2 regions of the Pseudomonas sp. 1152_12 genome follow, and region 1 is predicted to be linked to the other one. Evidence: riboswitches for the same ligand, from Rfam matches in the RefSeq annotation. Region 1 holds a riboswitch; the other holds the start of a gene.
What was found. A riboswitch is a leader RNA that binds a small molecule or an ion and turns the genes downstream of it on or off. The one in region 1 is predicted to bind cobalamin.
Positions count from the first base shown of each region.

Region 2: another riboswitch for cobalamin. It lies ahead of FW764_RS20705 (CbtB domain-containing protein); the one in region 1 lies ahead of FW764_RS26510 (ABC transporter substrate-binding protein).

Region 1 is NZ_VXCW01000022.1:14,222-21,461, forward strand. It holds gene FW764_RS26500 (RAD55 family ATPase) at 1-1,159, opposite strand, end outside; gene FW764_RS26505 (hypothetical protein) at 1,156-1,590, opposite strand; cobalamin riboswitch at 1,708-1,901, shown strand; gene FW764_RS26510 (ABC transporter substrate-binding protein) at 2,019-3,029, shown strand; gene FW764_RS26515 (FecCD family ABC transporter permease) at 3,026-4,030, shown strand; gene FW764_RS26520 (ABC transporter ATP-binding protein) at 4,027-4,791, shown strand; gene FW764_RS26525 (GNAT family N-acetyltransferase) at 4,861-5,358, opposite strand; gene FW764_RS26530 (alpha/beta hydrolase) at 5,355-6,278, opposite strand; gene tspO (tryptophan-rich sensory protein TspO) at 6,278-6,718, opposite strand; gene chrA (chromate efflux transporter) at 6,916-7,240, shown strand, end outside.
Region 2 is NZ_VXCW01000011.1:73,085-80,324, forward strand. It holds gene cobN (cobaltochelatase subunit CobN) at 1-1,417, opposite strand, end outside; gene cobW (cobalamin biosynthesis protein CobW) at 1,421-2,488, opposite strand; cobalamin riboswitch at 2,582-2,781, opposite strand; cobalamin riboswitch at 3,658-3,862, shown strand; gene FW764_RS20705 (CbtB domain-containing protein) at 3,959-4,147, shown strand; gene FW764_RS20710 (CbtA family protein) at 4,159-4,866, shown strand; gene FW764_RS20715 (cobalamin biosynthesis protein) at 4,863-5,255, shown strand; gene cobM (precorrin-4 C(11)-methyltransferase) at 5,326-6,072, shown strand; gene nfuA (Fe-S biogenesis protein NfuA) at 6,190-6,774, opposite strand; gene FW764_RS20730 (SET domain-containing protein-lysine N-methyltransferase) at 6,988-7,240, shown strand, end outside.

The sequences.
Region 1 (7,240 bases):
TCAGCGCGGTCACCATACGCGACAGCGACTCGCGAAAATCTGCACGAAACGTTGGCGCCAACGCCAGTTCAAAGCCCGACAACGAATCAATCACCACGCGGGTGGCGTTCAAGCGGCTGATCTCGCCAAGCAGCAAGTGCACGATTTCATCAATGGACAGGTCCGGCGCACGACTGTCCACCAGGCCCACCTGTCCGTTCTTGATCAGCTCGGCCAACTGGCGGTTTTGCGAGTGGTTGGGCCGCTGCTCAAAGACCGCAATCACCCCGGTTTCACCGTTGCGTGCGCCTTCGGCCAGAAAGGTTGCCGCCAGGATGCTCTTGCCCGAACCCGAAGGCCCGGCCACCAGCAGCGAATAGCCACGAGGCAAGCCGCCGCCTAGCATCTCATCGAGTGCCGGCACGCCCATTTTCAGGCGCGTGATCGGGAACGTCGACGGCGCCTCAACTAAACGATTGATAGCGGCCGGCGAGAACACCTTGATCCCCGAGGTGGCAATACGGAAAGTGTGCAGTCCCGGCAATGTCGGTTGGCCGCGCATCTTCATGATTTCCATCTTGCGCACCATCGAATTGCGCTCGACGCTCTGGCGCAGCCAAATCAGGCCGTCGGCCACGGTGAAGATCGGGTTGGTGTCGGTCTCAGTGAAATACTCGCCGATCAGGAAGGTCGTCGCCTGCCACGTGGTCATCAACATGCCCAGTTGCTGGATAAACTGCGGCAGGTTGTTATTCGGGTTGTGCTGGGTCTGGCTGGCCAGCACCACGGAGCGGAAGGAATCGACAAACACCAATGACGGCGAATGCGCTTCGACCTCGCTGACAATGCGCCGTAATACCTCGTCCAAGTCCCCAGCCAGAGTGTCGTCGGCGAGGTTGATATAGCGAATCGACCGGTTGATCGCTTCCTCGTCGAAAAAATCGAATTGCTGCTGGTAACGCAGCATTTTCAGCGGCGGCTCACCCAGCACCGTAAAGAACAGCGCGGGTCGCTCCGGCGTGGCCAGGGCGAACATCATCTGGTGCGCAAGGGTGGTTTTGCCACAGCCTGGCGGGCCTGCGATCAGGTTGAACGAAAACTCCGGCAGGCCTCCGCCCAGGACCTCGTCCAGTCCTGGCACACCGGTGGCCAGACGGTTGATAGTCACTTTGGTGCTCATGGCGAAATTTCCTGCGAAGAGGTGTCGCTCGAAGAAGGCTGCCACACGTCAACCAGCAGACGTGCGGTGAGTGAAGGCCCGATCAGCGTGGTCAGAAGCTCGTAGAGGGTTGTCAGCAACACCTCACCGAAAAACAGCGCATCGGTTTCGTTCTGCTCGACGAGTACGGATTTTAGGGCAATCAGGTCCGTCGCGGCCGGCACACTGCCATAGGTGCCGGCCAAGCGTGGATGGGTCGCGACGCACAGATGAAAGCTGCGGCGGTACAGCGCGATAACACCTTGCTGGCCGATAATGGGCGTAAGTGCTGCGCCCATGTCCTGCAAAATCGAAACAATCGCCGCGGCGATGCTTGCAGTGTCAGCGTGCGGGCCAACACGGTGCGCCAGAGAAGCTACGATCCGGCGGCTCTCTTCGCTAAGCGTGGGCATGTTGACTAATATCTGATGAACAGAGATTGATGGTACACCCTCTGCCGCAAGATAGAGCCCCCACAGACCGTGGCAGATCAAATGGGCGCGGATGAGGCTCCCCCTGCCTGCCACGATCGTCTAACATACCGCGCCGGTTCCCGAACGGGACTAATAGGGAATCCGAAGCGCAGACCCTCGCGCCAATCGGAACTGCCCCCGCAACTGTAGGTGCTGAGCCTGCTCCACATCGCCACTGGGCATTGCCCGGGAAGGCCGGAGCGTGGCGATGACGCATCAGTCAGGAGACCTGCCGGCCCAGCAACCATCACTAACCGGCGGGGTGTCCGGGAAGGACATCCGTGCCCTGCCCTATCGGCAGCATCCGTGGTGTATTTCCACGCCGTACCGCCCCTGTTTTCACGTACGGTTCACACGGAGATTGCCCCATGCTGCCACGCGTTACCGTCTTGCTCACCGGCCTGGGCTTCTGTGCCCTGGCCCACGCAGCGCCTACTCACTACCCGCTGACACTGCAGAACTGCACCAGCACCCTGACCTTCCAGCAGGCGCCCGCGCGCAGTGTGACCATCGGCCAGGCTGCCACCGAGATGCTTTACGCCTTGGGCGTTGGCGACACGGTGGTTGGCACGTCACTGTGGTTCAACCGCGTATTGCCGCAGTTCAAGGCGCAGAACGACAGCGTCGAGCGCCTGGCCGACAACGAGCCGAGTTTCGAAGCGGTCATCGCCAAACGCCCGCAACTGGTGGCCGCCGAGCTGGAATGGGTGGTTGGCCCACAAGGCGTGGTGGGCACCCGCGAGCAATTCCACGAATTGAAAATCCCCACCTACGTGCTGCCCTCCGACTGCGAAGGCAAAGACAACCTGGTGGGCGCCGACGGCACGCGGCTTGAGCCGTTTCGCATCGACACGCTCTATAAAAGCATCCGCCAGTTGGCCGAGATTTTCGACGTACAGGCTCGCGGCCAGCAACTGAACGCAGAGCTCAAGGCACGCTTGGCCAAATCCGTCGCCACCGCGCAGGGCAAAGGCCTCAAGCAGGCGAGCGCGCTGGTGTGGTTCTCCAGTTCCGAGATGGCCAGTGACCCGTATGTGGCCGGCCACAAGGGCATCCCCGAATTCATGCTCCAAACCCTGGGCCTGCAAAACGTAGTGCAGTCCGATGAAGAGTGGCCCGCCGTTGGCTGGGAAACTCTCGCCAAGGCCAACCCGACCTTCCTGGTGATCGCCCGCATGGACCGCCGCCGATACCCGGCCGACGACCATGAACACAAACTCGCCTTCCTGCGCAGCGACCCAGTCACGCGCAACATGGACGCGGTGAAAAACAACCGCATCATCATTATTGACGCCCTGGCGCTGCAAGCCAGCATTCGCATGTTCGACGGTCTGGAACAACTGGCCGGCGCCATCGACAGCTACGACCTGCCTAAATGATGCGCGCCCTACTCGCCCTCTCGCTGCTGGTGCTCGCCATACTCGCTGGAGTGGCCATCGGCGAAACCGCCATCGAGCCACAGGTGGTGCTGCACGTACTCGCCAACAAACTGTGGGCGGCCGGCTACCTGCTGGACCCGATCGACGAAGGTGTGGTGTGGAACTACCGCCTGACCCGTGCCCTGGTCGCCGCCGCGTGTGGGGCCGGGCTGGCCACCTGCGGGGTGATTTTGCAGTCGTTGCTGCGTAACCCGTTGGCCGACCCTTACCTGCTGGGCATCAGCGCCGGCGCCTCGACCGGCGCGGTGCTGGTCGCACTGCTCGGCGTGGGCGGCGGGTTGATTTCGCTGTCGGCAGGCGCGTTTGTCGGCGCCATGGCGGCCTTTGCACTGGTGATTTTGCTGGCGCGCGCCAGCGGTTCATCCAGTGGCACCGGGCAGATCATCCTGGCAGGCATCGCCGGCTCGCAACTGTTCAATGCCCTCACCGCGTTCCTGATTACCAAGTCGGCCAGTTCCGAACAGGCGCGCGGCATCCTGTTCTGGCTGCTGGGCAACCTCAGCGGTGTGCGCTGGCCGTCGGTGTGGCTGGCGGTGCCGGTAGCGGTTGCAGGGTTGGCGGTGTGCCTGTGGCACCGTCGCGCGCTGGATGCGTTTACCTTCGGCACCGATTCAGCAGCATCGCTGGGCATTGCGGTGCGCCGCGTGCAGTTTGTGCTGGTGGGCTGCGCGGCGCTGGTGACAGCGGTGATGGTGTCGATTGTCGGCTCAATCGGCTTTGTCGGGCTGGTGATCCCCCACGCTGTGCGCCTGCTGGTCGGCACCGGGCATTCACGGTTGCTACCGGCCAGCGCCTTGGGCGGCGCGCTGTTTTTGATTGCCGCCGATGTGTTATCGCGCACCTTGATCAAGGGCCAGGTGATCCCGGTCGGTGTGGTGACGGCATTGGTGGGCGCCCCGGTGTTTGCGCTGATTTTGATTGGCCGGAGGAATGCTCGATGACGGTGCTCAGTTGCACGGGCCTGGGCTTCAAAGTACGTGAGGCCGAGTTGCTGCGCGATATTCACCTTGAGGTTCAAGTGGGCGAAACCTTAGGCATCGTCGGCCCGAACGGTTCCGGCAAATCCACCCTGCTCAAACTGCTCGCCGGCTTGCGTACACCCGGCAGCGGCGAAGTGCGCTTGGGCGGCCAACGCCTGGGCGACCTGTCGCGACGCGCCATTGCCCAACAGCTGGCGGTGGTGGAACAACAGGCGGACACCGACGACGCCATCCGCGTGTTCGACGCTGTGGCGTTGGGCCGCACACCGTGGCTGTCGGCGCTGAGCCCGTGGGCCGCCGAGGACGACGCCATCGTCAACCAGGCGCTGCATGACGTGGACGCCGCACACCTGAACAAACGCGCATGGCGCAGCCTCTCCGGCGGCGAACGCCAGCGCGTGCACATCGCCCGCGCCCTGGCCCAACGGCCACAGATTTTGTTGCTGGATGAACCGACCAATCACTTGGATATCCAGCATCAACTGGCAATTTTGAAGGGCGTGCAGGCGCTGCCGGTGACCACGCTGATTGCGCTGCACGACCTCAACCAGGCGCTGACCTGTGACCGCTTGGCCGTGCTGGATCACGGGCGCTTGGTGGCGTTGGGCGCGCCGCTGGAGGTGCTGACACCTCAGCGTTTGCAAGACACGTTTGGCGTGCAGGCGCATTACCTGACGGACCCGTTTGATGGGGCGCAAATATTGCGATTGCGCTCAAACTGAGGAGCCCCAGCCAGCCTCTATCCTATGAAGATCGGGCTTCTTGTGGCGAGCGGGCTTGCCACAACAGCGTTATAGGTGCCGCTGCATATGCGTCGTCCGCCACACCGGATCGGCTTCAACATCGACAATCTCAAACCCCTGCCGAAGCCAGAAATCAATCGCCCCCGCGAGAAAAGGATGAGTATGCAGGTAAACCACTTCGACCCCATCCGCCCGTGCCTGCGCCTCCAGCGCGCGGTACAACTCACCCGCCAAACCAAAACGGCGGAACGTTGGAAGAACAAACAGGCGCACCACCTCCACCGTTTTAAGGCCCAGGTAATTCAACTGAGGGAAGCGACCGTCATAGGGCAAATAGCCGATGGCGGCGACGATTCGGCCTTCGGCCCTGGCGATCAGGAACTGGCCGTCGCCGTGAAGGTAGACCGCCTCGAACCGCGCCAGATCGTCCGGCATGCCGGTGGCGCTGAGTGTGGGAAAAAGCTCAGCCCGCGCCAGCAAGACAAAGCTCAGTACCCCGTGGATATCGCTAGGGCTGACCCTCTCAATGATGGGTCTCTGGCTCATAGTCGCTGGCCTATCCAGGCCCGACTGTAAGCCAGCACGCTGTGCGCGATCGCCACCGGAAAATGAATAAACCCATGGGCAGATTCCGCCAACAGGTGCGCTTCAACCTGCGCTTGCGCGCCCCACCGCTCGGCGATCAACAACGTGTCATCCCTGAGCGGGTCCAATTCCCCGACAAACATCAATGCTGGCGGCAACCCGGTAAAATCGCCATACAACGGCGACAACGGTGGCTGCCGACGCTGTTCATCACTCAGCCCCGGCGTCAGCATACGCAAGGCCTCGACCATCCCCGGACCCTCCAGCAGCAATGTGTCCGGCCCCGCTGCGCGCACGCTCGGCGTGCCGGCCAAGTCATAAACCCCGTAATACAACACCGCCCCGCTCACGCGCTTGAGCAGATCCGGCCATTGCTTGAGCGCCAGCAACATCGCCACTGCCAGGTGCCCACCGGCGGATTCACCCACAACAAACACCGGCAAGTTGGCAAACTCAGGGCAGTCGCCCAATAGCCAGCGCGCGGCGGCCAGACAGTCCTCCATCAGCCCCTCAACCGGCGTATCGACCGCCAGCCGGTAATCCACCGACACCACCGCCACTTCGCAGGCCCGCAGCATGCCCAGGTTCAAGTCATCGTCCATCTGCGCATTGCCGATCACCCAGCCGCCACCGTGGATATCCAGCACTACGCCCTTGGCCTTGCCCGCAGGGCGCAGGATGCGCACGGGCACACCGCTCACCTGCCGGGTCTCAGCGGCAGGCGCGTTCTTGAGCGATTGACTGACGCGCAGCAGCGCCTGGATCACACGCGGTGTGACGCGATTGCGGACTTTAAAGCGCGGCAGCCAAGCGAGTTTCTTATTGAAACGCCGCATCTCGGCCAGCTCGGGCTCGCTGGCAGGCCAACGTTTGTAGGCCATCAGCGGTTATTGCGCAAAATCGAGAAATTCAACGCCGCCGCCACACACAGCCACGCCAGATAAGGGAACAGGATCAACCCAGTGATCAGATCCAGGCGCACGGCCAGCACCACCATCGCGGCGACGGTGATCCACAGCAGCACAATAATCACCATCCCCGCGAATAGCCGGTGCGCCCCGAAGAACACCGGTGTCCACAGCGTGTTCAAGGCGATTTGCGCAGCCCATAGGGCCAGCACCTCTTGGCTGCCGGGGATCAGGGCCAAGCGGTAACCCGCCCAGGCCAGCAGCCCGTAAATGAGCGTCCAGGCCACCGGAAACAGCCAGTTCGGCGGGGTGAAGCTGGGTTTGACCAGCGCGTCGTACCACGCACCCGGTTTGAAAATAATGCCCGTGCTGGCAGCGGCGGCGCAGGCCAGCAGGAAGATAAAGAAGGTCATCGTCTGTCCTTAGCTGAAGTCAGCTGTGTGTGAGGGGCAGGCTTTTTCCCTGCCCTCTTCAATGACTCAAACACCCCCGGATAAATTCCATCCAGCGTGGCAATTGGCACACAACGCTGGCTCTTCTTCACGTCATCAAAATCCGCTAGGGTGCCTGCACACTTTAGCCCGTTTTGACTTTATCGAGACTGCCCGCATTGACCACCTCCTCCACTGATCACACCGCCAGCCCCTGGCCGGTGTTCCTGATCTTCCTGCGTCTGGGGCTCACCTCCTTCGGCGGCCCGGTGGCGCACCTGGGGTACTTTCGCGACGAGTTCGTCACCCGGCGGCGCTGGCTGAGCGAGCGCAGTTATGCCGATTTGGTGGCGCTGTGCCAATTTCTCCCGGGCCCGGCCAGTAGCCAGGTGGGCATTGCGTTGGGCCTGTCGCGGGCGGGCTACGGCGGCGCGCTGGCGGCGTGGCTGGGGTTTACCTTACCGTCGGCCCTGCTACTGATCCTCTTTGCACTCGGCGTTGCGC
Region 2 (7,240 bases), on a different contig from region 1:
CTTGGCGATTGGCTTCGGGCAAGCGCTTGAACATCGCCTCGTAATCATCCAGGCCCAGGCTTTGATGGCACGGGCGCAGGTCGAGGCTGTCGAGGTCGTTGGTCACGCCACCGAGCAATTCGTGGATCAAGGCGGTGCCGCTGTGGGGCAACTCACTGGGCAGCGGATAGCCTTCGGCTTGCAGCGCGCGCAGGATATTCAGCGCCGCCGCCGGGGTGTCCAGGCCTACGCCGTTGCCGATGCGGCCGTCACGGGTCGGGTAATTGGCGAGGATCAGCGCGATGCGTTTGTCGGCATTCGGCACCCGCGCCAGTTCGACCCAGCGGCGTGCCAGCTCGGCGACGAAATCCATGCGCTCGGGTGCGGCGCGGTAGCACACCACATCGGACTGGCTGCGCTCACTGCGCCAGGCCAGGTCCTTGAAGCTGATCGGCCGGCTGATGATGCGCCCGTCCAGCTCCGGCAAGGCGATGTGCATCGCCAAGTCGCGCGGGCCGAGGCCTTGTTCGCTGGCGTCCCAGCCGGGTTGGTTGTCCTGGGCGCAAATCGCCTGGATCACCGGGATGTTGCGGCGAAACGGGCGCAGGTGCGGCGCTTCAGGGCTGGATTGGGCGAAGCCGGTGGTGTTCAGAATCACCGCCGCCTGCACTTCATCCAGCAAGTCCTCGACCACCGCCAGGCAGCCGGGCTCTTTCAAACTGGCCACCGCCATCGGCAACGGGTTAAGGCCCGCCGCCTGTAAGCGCTGGCAGAACACATCGATAAAACCAGTATTGGCCGCCTGCCAATGCGAGCGGTAGAACAGCACCGCTGCCACCGGCCAATCGGCATGCCAGTCCGCCTGCCAATCATTCAGGCGTGCGTTGGCTATGTGCGGGTGATAAATCGCGGTGCGCGGCAGGGTTTGCGGCTCGGCCCAGGCGTAGTCGCGGCCCAGGTAGCGGCTTGCCAAACAGCGATAAAAATCCAAAGCATTGCCCAGCCCGCCCTGGCGCAGGAAGTGCCAGAGGCGATCACGATCGTCTATGCCTACGGTGCTGAGGCTGCTGAGTTCCGGGTCCGGGCGGTCATCGCCCGGCACCAGGATCAGTTGCACGCCGCGCTCGGCCAATTCCACCAGGCGCTCGATGCCGTAGCGCCAGTAACCGATGCCGCCGTGCAGCGAAATCAGGATGACCTTGGCATGGCGCAGCACCTCATCGACGTACAGGTCGACCGAGGCGTGGTTTTGCACCTGCATCGGGTTGGCCAGGCGAACGCTTGGGTAGTCGTCGGGCAGCTGTTGAGCCGCTTCGGCTAACAACGCCAGGCTGGAATCACCGCTGCACAGGATCACCAGTTCAGCGGGGGTTTGGCCTAAGTCGGCAATATTGTCGTCGGAGACGAAACCGCCGGGCTGGGTCCTGAGCAGGTGCATGGGTTAAACGCTGAGCGCCGCGCGCAGTTGCGCTTCGAGGCCCGCCGCGTCCAGTTCCTGACCGATCAGCACCAGGCGCGTACTGCGTGCTTCGTCGGCGCCCCAGGCACGGTCGAAGTGCTTGTCGAAACGCGTGCCCACGCCCTGGATCAGCAGGCGCATCGGCTTGTTCGGGATCGCGGCGAAACCTTTGACGCGCAGGATGCCGTGCTGCACCACTAACTGAGTCAAGGCGTCGAGCAGCAACGCTTCGTCGGCTTGCGGCAGGTCGATGGAGATGGAGTCGAAGGCGTCGTGATCGTGGTCATGCTCGCCTTCATCGTCGTGGTGATGGTCGTGGTGGCTGTGGCGGCCGTCGATGTGTTCTTCGGAGCCAGCGCCCAGGCCGATCAGCACGTCCAGCGGCAGGCGACCGCTGCTGGCTTCGATGACTTTCACCGCTGGCGGCAGCTCTTCGGCGACTTCCAGCCGCACGCGGGCCAGGTCTTCAGGGCTGATCAGATCGGCTTTGTTGAGGATCACCAGGTCAGCACTGGCCAGTTGGTCGGCGAACAGCTCGTGCAGTGGCGACTCGTGATCCAGGTTCGGGTCGAGTTTGCGCATGGCGTCGACCTGGTCCGGGAACGCGGCAAAGGTGCCGGCGGCCACGGCTGGGCTGTCGACCACGGTGATCACTGCGTCAACGGTGCAGGCGCTGCGGATTTCCGGCCACTGGAAGGCTTGTACCAGCGGTTTTGGCAGGGCCAGGCCGGAGGTTTCGATGAGGATATGGTCGAGGTCGCCGCGACGGGCAACCAGTTCGCGCATCACCGGGAAGAACTCTTCCTGCACGGTGCAGCACAGGCAGCCGTTGGCCAGTTCGTACACGCGGCCGTTGGCTTCTTCTTCGGTGCAACCGATGGAACACTGCTTGAGAATTTCACCGTCGATGCCCAACTCACCGAACTCGTTGACGATCACGGCGATGCGACGGCCCTGGGCGTTGTCGAGCATGTGGCGCAACAAGGTGGTTTTGCCCGAGCCAAGAAAGCCGGTAACGATGGTGACGGGGAGTTTGGCCAGTGTTTTCATCGGATGCCCTTTGGGGCGGGCATACGGGACGATAGGCCCTGCGACGGCGCGCAGCAGCGGATTTCGTCACCGGATCACCCCGCCCGGTTGAAGTAGAAAATCGGTTGCGAGGCAGGTCTCCTGGCTTGGGGCGTGCGGGTCTTGCGACCGGCGCTGGCTGCGCCTTCCCGCCGTATTGGCAGTGGCGTGGCAGTCAGCTAAACCCTTTACAGTTGCGGGGGCAGCCGCGGCTTGGACCGCGTTCCCTTCTTAGCTTCGGCGTGGGCCGAAGAACCTCGAAGGTGCAAGGCTACGCAGTGCGTGGGGGATGGTCAATGATGGGGTTGGTTGGTTGGTGTACATATCCGTTCTTGCCGTAACGGCCACTAATGGTTCCGCTCTTACAGCGGCTCACTTTGGAAAAGCCCCAAAGTAAGCAAAGGGCTCTTGCCCCACCACTCGGCACCTCGCCTAGGCTCGGTGTGCCCTCACGCAGGCTGTGGACCGTGGGCCGCCGCGATGGGCCATCCTTGGCCCAGCGCGGCTAACCCGGCGTCCTGCCGGGTTACCCACGCTCCACAGCCTGCGTTCGGCCAGCGTGGTTTAACGGGGCGCCTAAGATCAAGATCAAGATCAAGAGCAAGAGCACGGCGGCCTAGTAGCCGACCTGAGTGGTTAGATCAAAAGCAAAGCCGAGGCGGCCTGAAAGCCGACCTGATCTTGGAGGCTGAACTCAATCAAATGTGTGTGGCTTGCCTGCGATGGCATCAATGGGTTGTGCCTGATACACCGAGGTGCCTGCATCGCAACGGTGCGGCGATCCGACAAGCCCGCTCCCACAGTTGGATCTCGGTACATCAGACAGAGAGTGTGCTGCTGTGCTTTTGCCCTGCTTTTGCTTCAACCACTCAGCTCGGCTACTAGGCCGCCGTGCTCTTGCTCTTGACCTTGATCTGAGGCGCCCCGTTAAACCACGGATTCAAGCCGGCGTGAGGGCACACCGAAGCGTGAGCGAGGTGCCGAGTGGTGGGGCAAGAGCCCTTTTGGTTACTTTTGGCTGGGCCGGCATTCCGGGCTCTTTTCCAACAGTGACCCGCTGTAAGAGCGGAACCCTACGAAGCCGTTACCGCAGCAACGGATATGTACCCCAAAAAAACTCCCAATTGACTCCCCTCCCACCCCCATGCTCTCCTACACATCTTGTTTCGGGTGCCCTTCACAGGGTGAAACGGGAAACCGGTAAATCATGCCTGCATGACCAGTCCGGTGCTGCCCCCGCAACGGTAAGCGAGCGAAGCGTCACAGCCACTGTGCCTGCAAGGCATGGGAAGGCGATGCTTTTTAGACCCAGTGTCCCTCGCAAGCCCGGAGACCGGCCCGAAAAATCAGATAACAAACCCGCGGTGGGCGGGCGCTGTTCAGAACCCCGCGTGCCCGGCTCGCGGGGTTTTCATGCGCTCGTTTCACCCTGACACCCAGAAGGGACGCGCCATGTCGATCATCAGCAGCACCTCGCACACCGCCAGCAGCACCACCACCCTGAGCCAACGCCTGACCGCCGCAATCGGTGCGTCGATCCTCGGCGCGTGCCTGGTGTATTTCGCCGGTTTCTCGCATATCGAAGCGGTGCACAACGCCGCCCACGATACCCGCCACAGCGCCGCGTTCCCGTGCCACTGAGACCTGCCGACATGATCAAGCGTATCGCCCAAACCGCAGGCTTCACCGGCTTGCTGGCCGCCCTGTTGCTGACTCTGCTGCAAAGCTTCTGGGTCGCCCCGCTGATTCTGCAGGCGGAAACCTTTGAAAACGCCCCGGCCGCTGCCGAAGTAATACCCCATGAACATGCACAAGGCGCCGCCGCTCACACCCACGACGCGGAAGCCTGGGAACCGGAAAATGGCTGGCAACGTGTGTTGTCGACTACCGGCGGTAATCTGGTGGTGGCGGTTGGTTTTGCCCTGATGCTGGCCGGTCTCTATACCTTGCGGGCACCGACCCGCACGGCTCAAGGCTTGCTGTGGGGCTTGGCCGGTTACGCGACGTTTGTGCTGGCGCCGACCCTGGGCCTGCCACCGGAGCTGCCAGGCACCGCCGCCGCTGACCTGGCCCAACGTCAGGTCTGGTGGATTGGCACGGCTGCGTCCACCGCTACCGGTATCGCGCTGCTGGTGTTTGGTCGCAGTTGGCTACTCAAGGTGTTGGGGGTGGCGATCCTGGCCGTGCCGCATGTGATCGGTGCCCCGCAGCCTGAAGTGCATTCGATGCTGGCGCCACAAGCGTTGGAAGCCCAATTCAAAATCGCATCGCAACTGACCAACGTCGCCTTCTGGCTGGCCTTGGGTTTGATCAGCGCCTGGCTGTTCCGCCGCAACCGCGACGGTCAATACGCGGCATGACGTTGGTGGTCGGCCTGGGCTGCCAGCGCGGTTGTGATGTCCACACACTGCTGGGCCTGCTTGACACCGCCCTCGCCGAGGGCGGCATCGAACGCCATCGCGTCACCGCGCTGGCCAGTCTCGACCGCAAGCAGAATGAACCTGGGCTGCTCGCGCTAGCAAAGGTGCTGAACCTGCCATTGCACTGTTTCAGCGCCGCACATTTGGCGGTTTTTGAACACCGCCTAAGCCACAAATCAGCAGTCGCTTTTGCCCATACCGGCTGTTACGGCATTGCCGAAAGCGCCGCCCTGGCCTTGGCTGAACAGCTCTCCCACGGCCCGGCTCGCTTGCTGATCACGCGTAAAAAAGTCGCCCAGGCCACCGTTGCATTAGCCTGCACCGATTAAAAACCCGATAATCGCCCTTCTCGATCATGAGCAATCTTCATGCTCGCCCGATTTTCAACAGGAATTCCCCATGACCGTCTACTTCATCGGCGCAGGCCCCGGCGATCCGGAATTGATCACCGTCAAAGGCCAGCGGCTGATCCGCAACTGCCCGGTGATCATCTATGCGGGCTCGCTGGTGCCGGCAGCAGTATTGGAGGGCCATCAGGCGGAACAGGTGGTTAACAGCGCCGAGTTGCACTTGGAGCAGATCATCGACTTGATCAAGACCGCCGCTGCCAAGGGCCAGGATGTGGCGCGCGTACACTCCGGCGACCCAAGCCTGTATGGGGCAATTGGTGAGCAAATCCGCCATTTGCGTGAGTTAAATATCCCGTTCCAGATCATTCCAGGCGTCACAGCGGTGGCGGCCTGCGCGGCATTGCTGGAGACGGAGCTGACCCTGCCGGATGTCGCTCAAAGCGTGATCCTGACCCGTTATGCCGATAAAACCAGCATGCCTGCAGGTGAGGATTTCGACAGCTTGGCCCGCCATGGCACGACCATGGCGATTCATCTGGGAGTCAACCATTTGGAGAAGATCGTCGCCGAGCTGTTGCCGCACTATGGCGCGGATTGCCCGATTGCTGTGGTGCACCGCGCGACGTGGCCGGATCAGGATTGGGTGGTCGGTACGCTGGCGGACATTGCCGAGAAAGTGGCCGCCAAGGGCTTCCGGCGCACAGCGCTGATTGTGGTGGGCCGGGTGTTGACGAACGATAGCTTCAGCGAATCATCGCTGTATCGCGCCGGCCACGCGCACCTCTATCGGCCCTGAAAAAAAGCGCTCCCGCACTTGATCCATTTCAGTAGAAATACTGCACAACTCATTGAATTAATTGCATAAAAAACGGCGCTCACGGGCGCCGTTTTTTGTTTGCAGTGAACACCTTACTCAGTAGTAGGCGTTTTCTTTCTGCGTGTGGTCGGTCACGTCACGTACGCCCTTGAGCTCAGGAATGCGCTCGAGCAGGGTGCGCTCGATGCCTTCACGCAGGGTCACGTCCGCCTGGCCGCAGCCTTGGCAGCCACCGCCGAATTTGAGTACGGCGATACCGTCTTCCACTACGTCGATCAAGCTGACCTGCCCGCCGTGGCTGGCCAGCCCTGGGTTGATTTCGGTTTGCAGGTAGTAATTGATGCGCTCGTTGACCGGGCTGTCGGCGTTGACGTTTGGCACCTTGGCGTTGGGCGCCTTGATGGTCAACTGGCCGCCCATGCGGTCGGTGGCGTAGTCGACCACGGCGTCGTCGAGGAAAGCTTCGCTGAAGTTGTCGATGTACGCGGTGAAGCTTTTGAGCCCCAGGGCGGTGTCTTCAGGTTTTTCTTCCCCAGGCTTGCAGTAGGCGATGCAAGTCTCGGCGTATTGGGTGCCGGGCTGGGTGATGAAGACGCGGATGCCGATACCTGGGGTGTTCTGCTTCGACAGCAGGTCAGCCAGGTAATCATGGGCGGCGTCGGTAATGGTTATGGCAGTCATGGAAACTCCTCGCAGGCTTGCCGGCAGTTTACGCCAAATTATTACGCAGGTACAAAGTCCTAGTAATTTTGTCGGAAAAGACCTGATCCTGCTGATCAAAGGTGCTTGCACACCTGCCCGTTTGCGCGAAGACCTGAGCGTACTTATATAGCCCTGCGGCAACGGCCGGCTGAATATAGTGAATCCTCTTCCACTATGGATTGTGAGGATTGAATGAATAACGCGTTGCAGGATTTCTATTTCAAAGGCTTGCCTGAACAGCAAGCGCATCTGGACCATCTGATTGATTTCGTGACGGCACACAGCTCACTTACAGCATCCGCCGCGGAGGTTTACTACTCCCCGCCGCTGAACTGCGAACTGAATCGCGAGTGCAAGGAAGCCTTTCGGGTCCTTGGAAAACTGGAAGCCGACGAAGACTTCCAGCAGTTCCTGCGGGAAAAGCCTGCACCGGATGATTCCATCC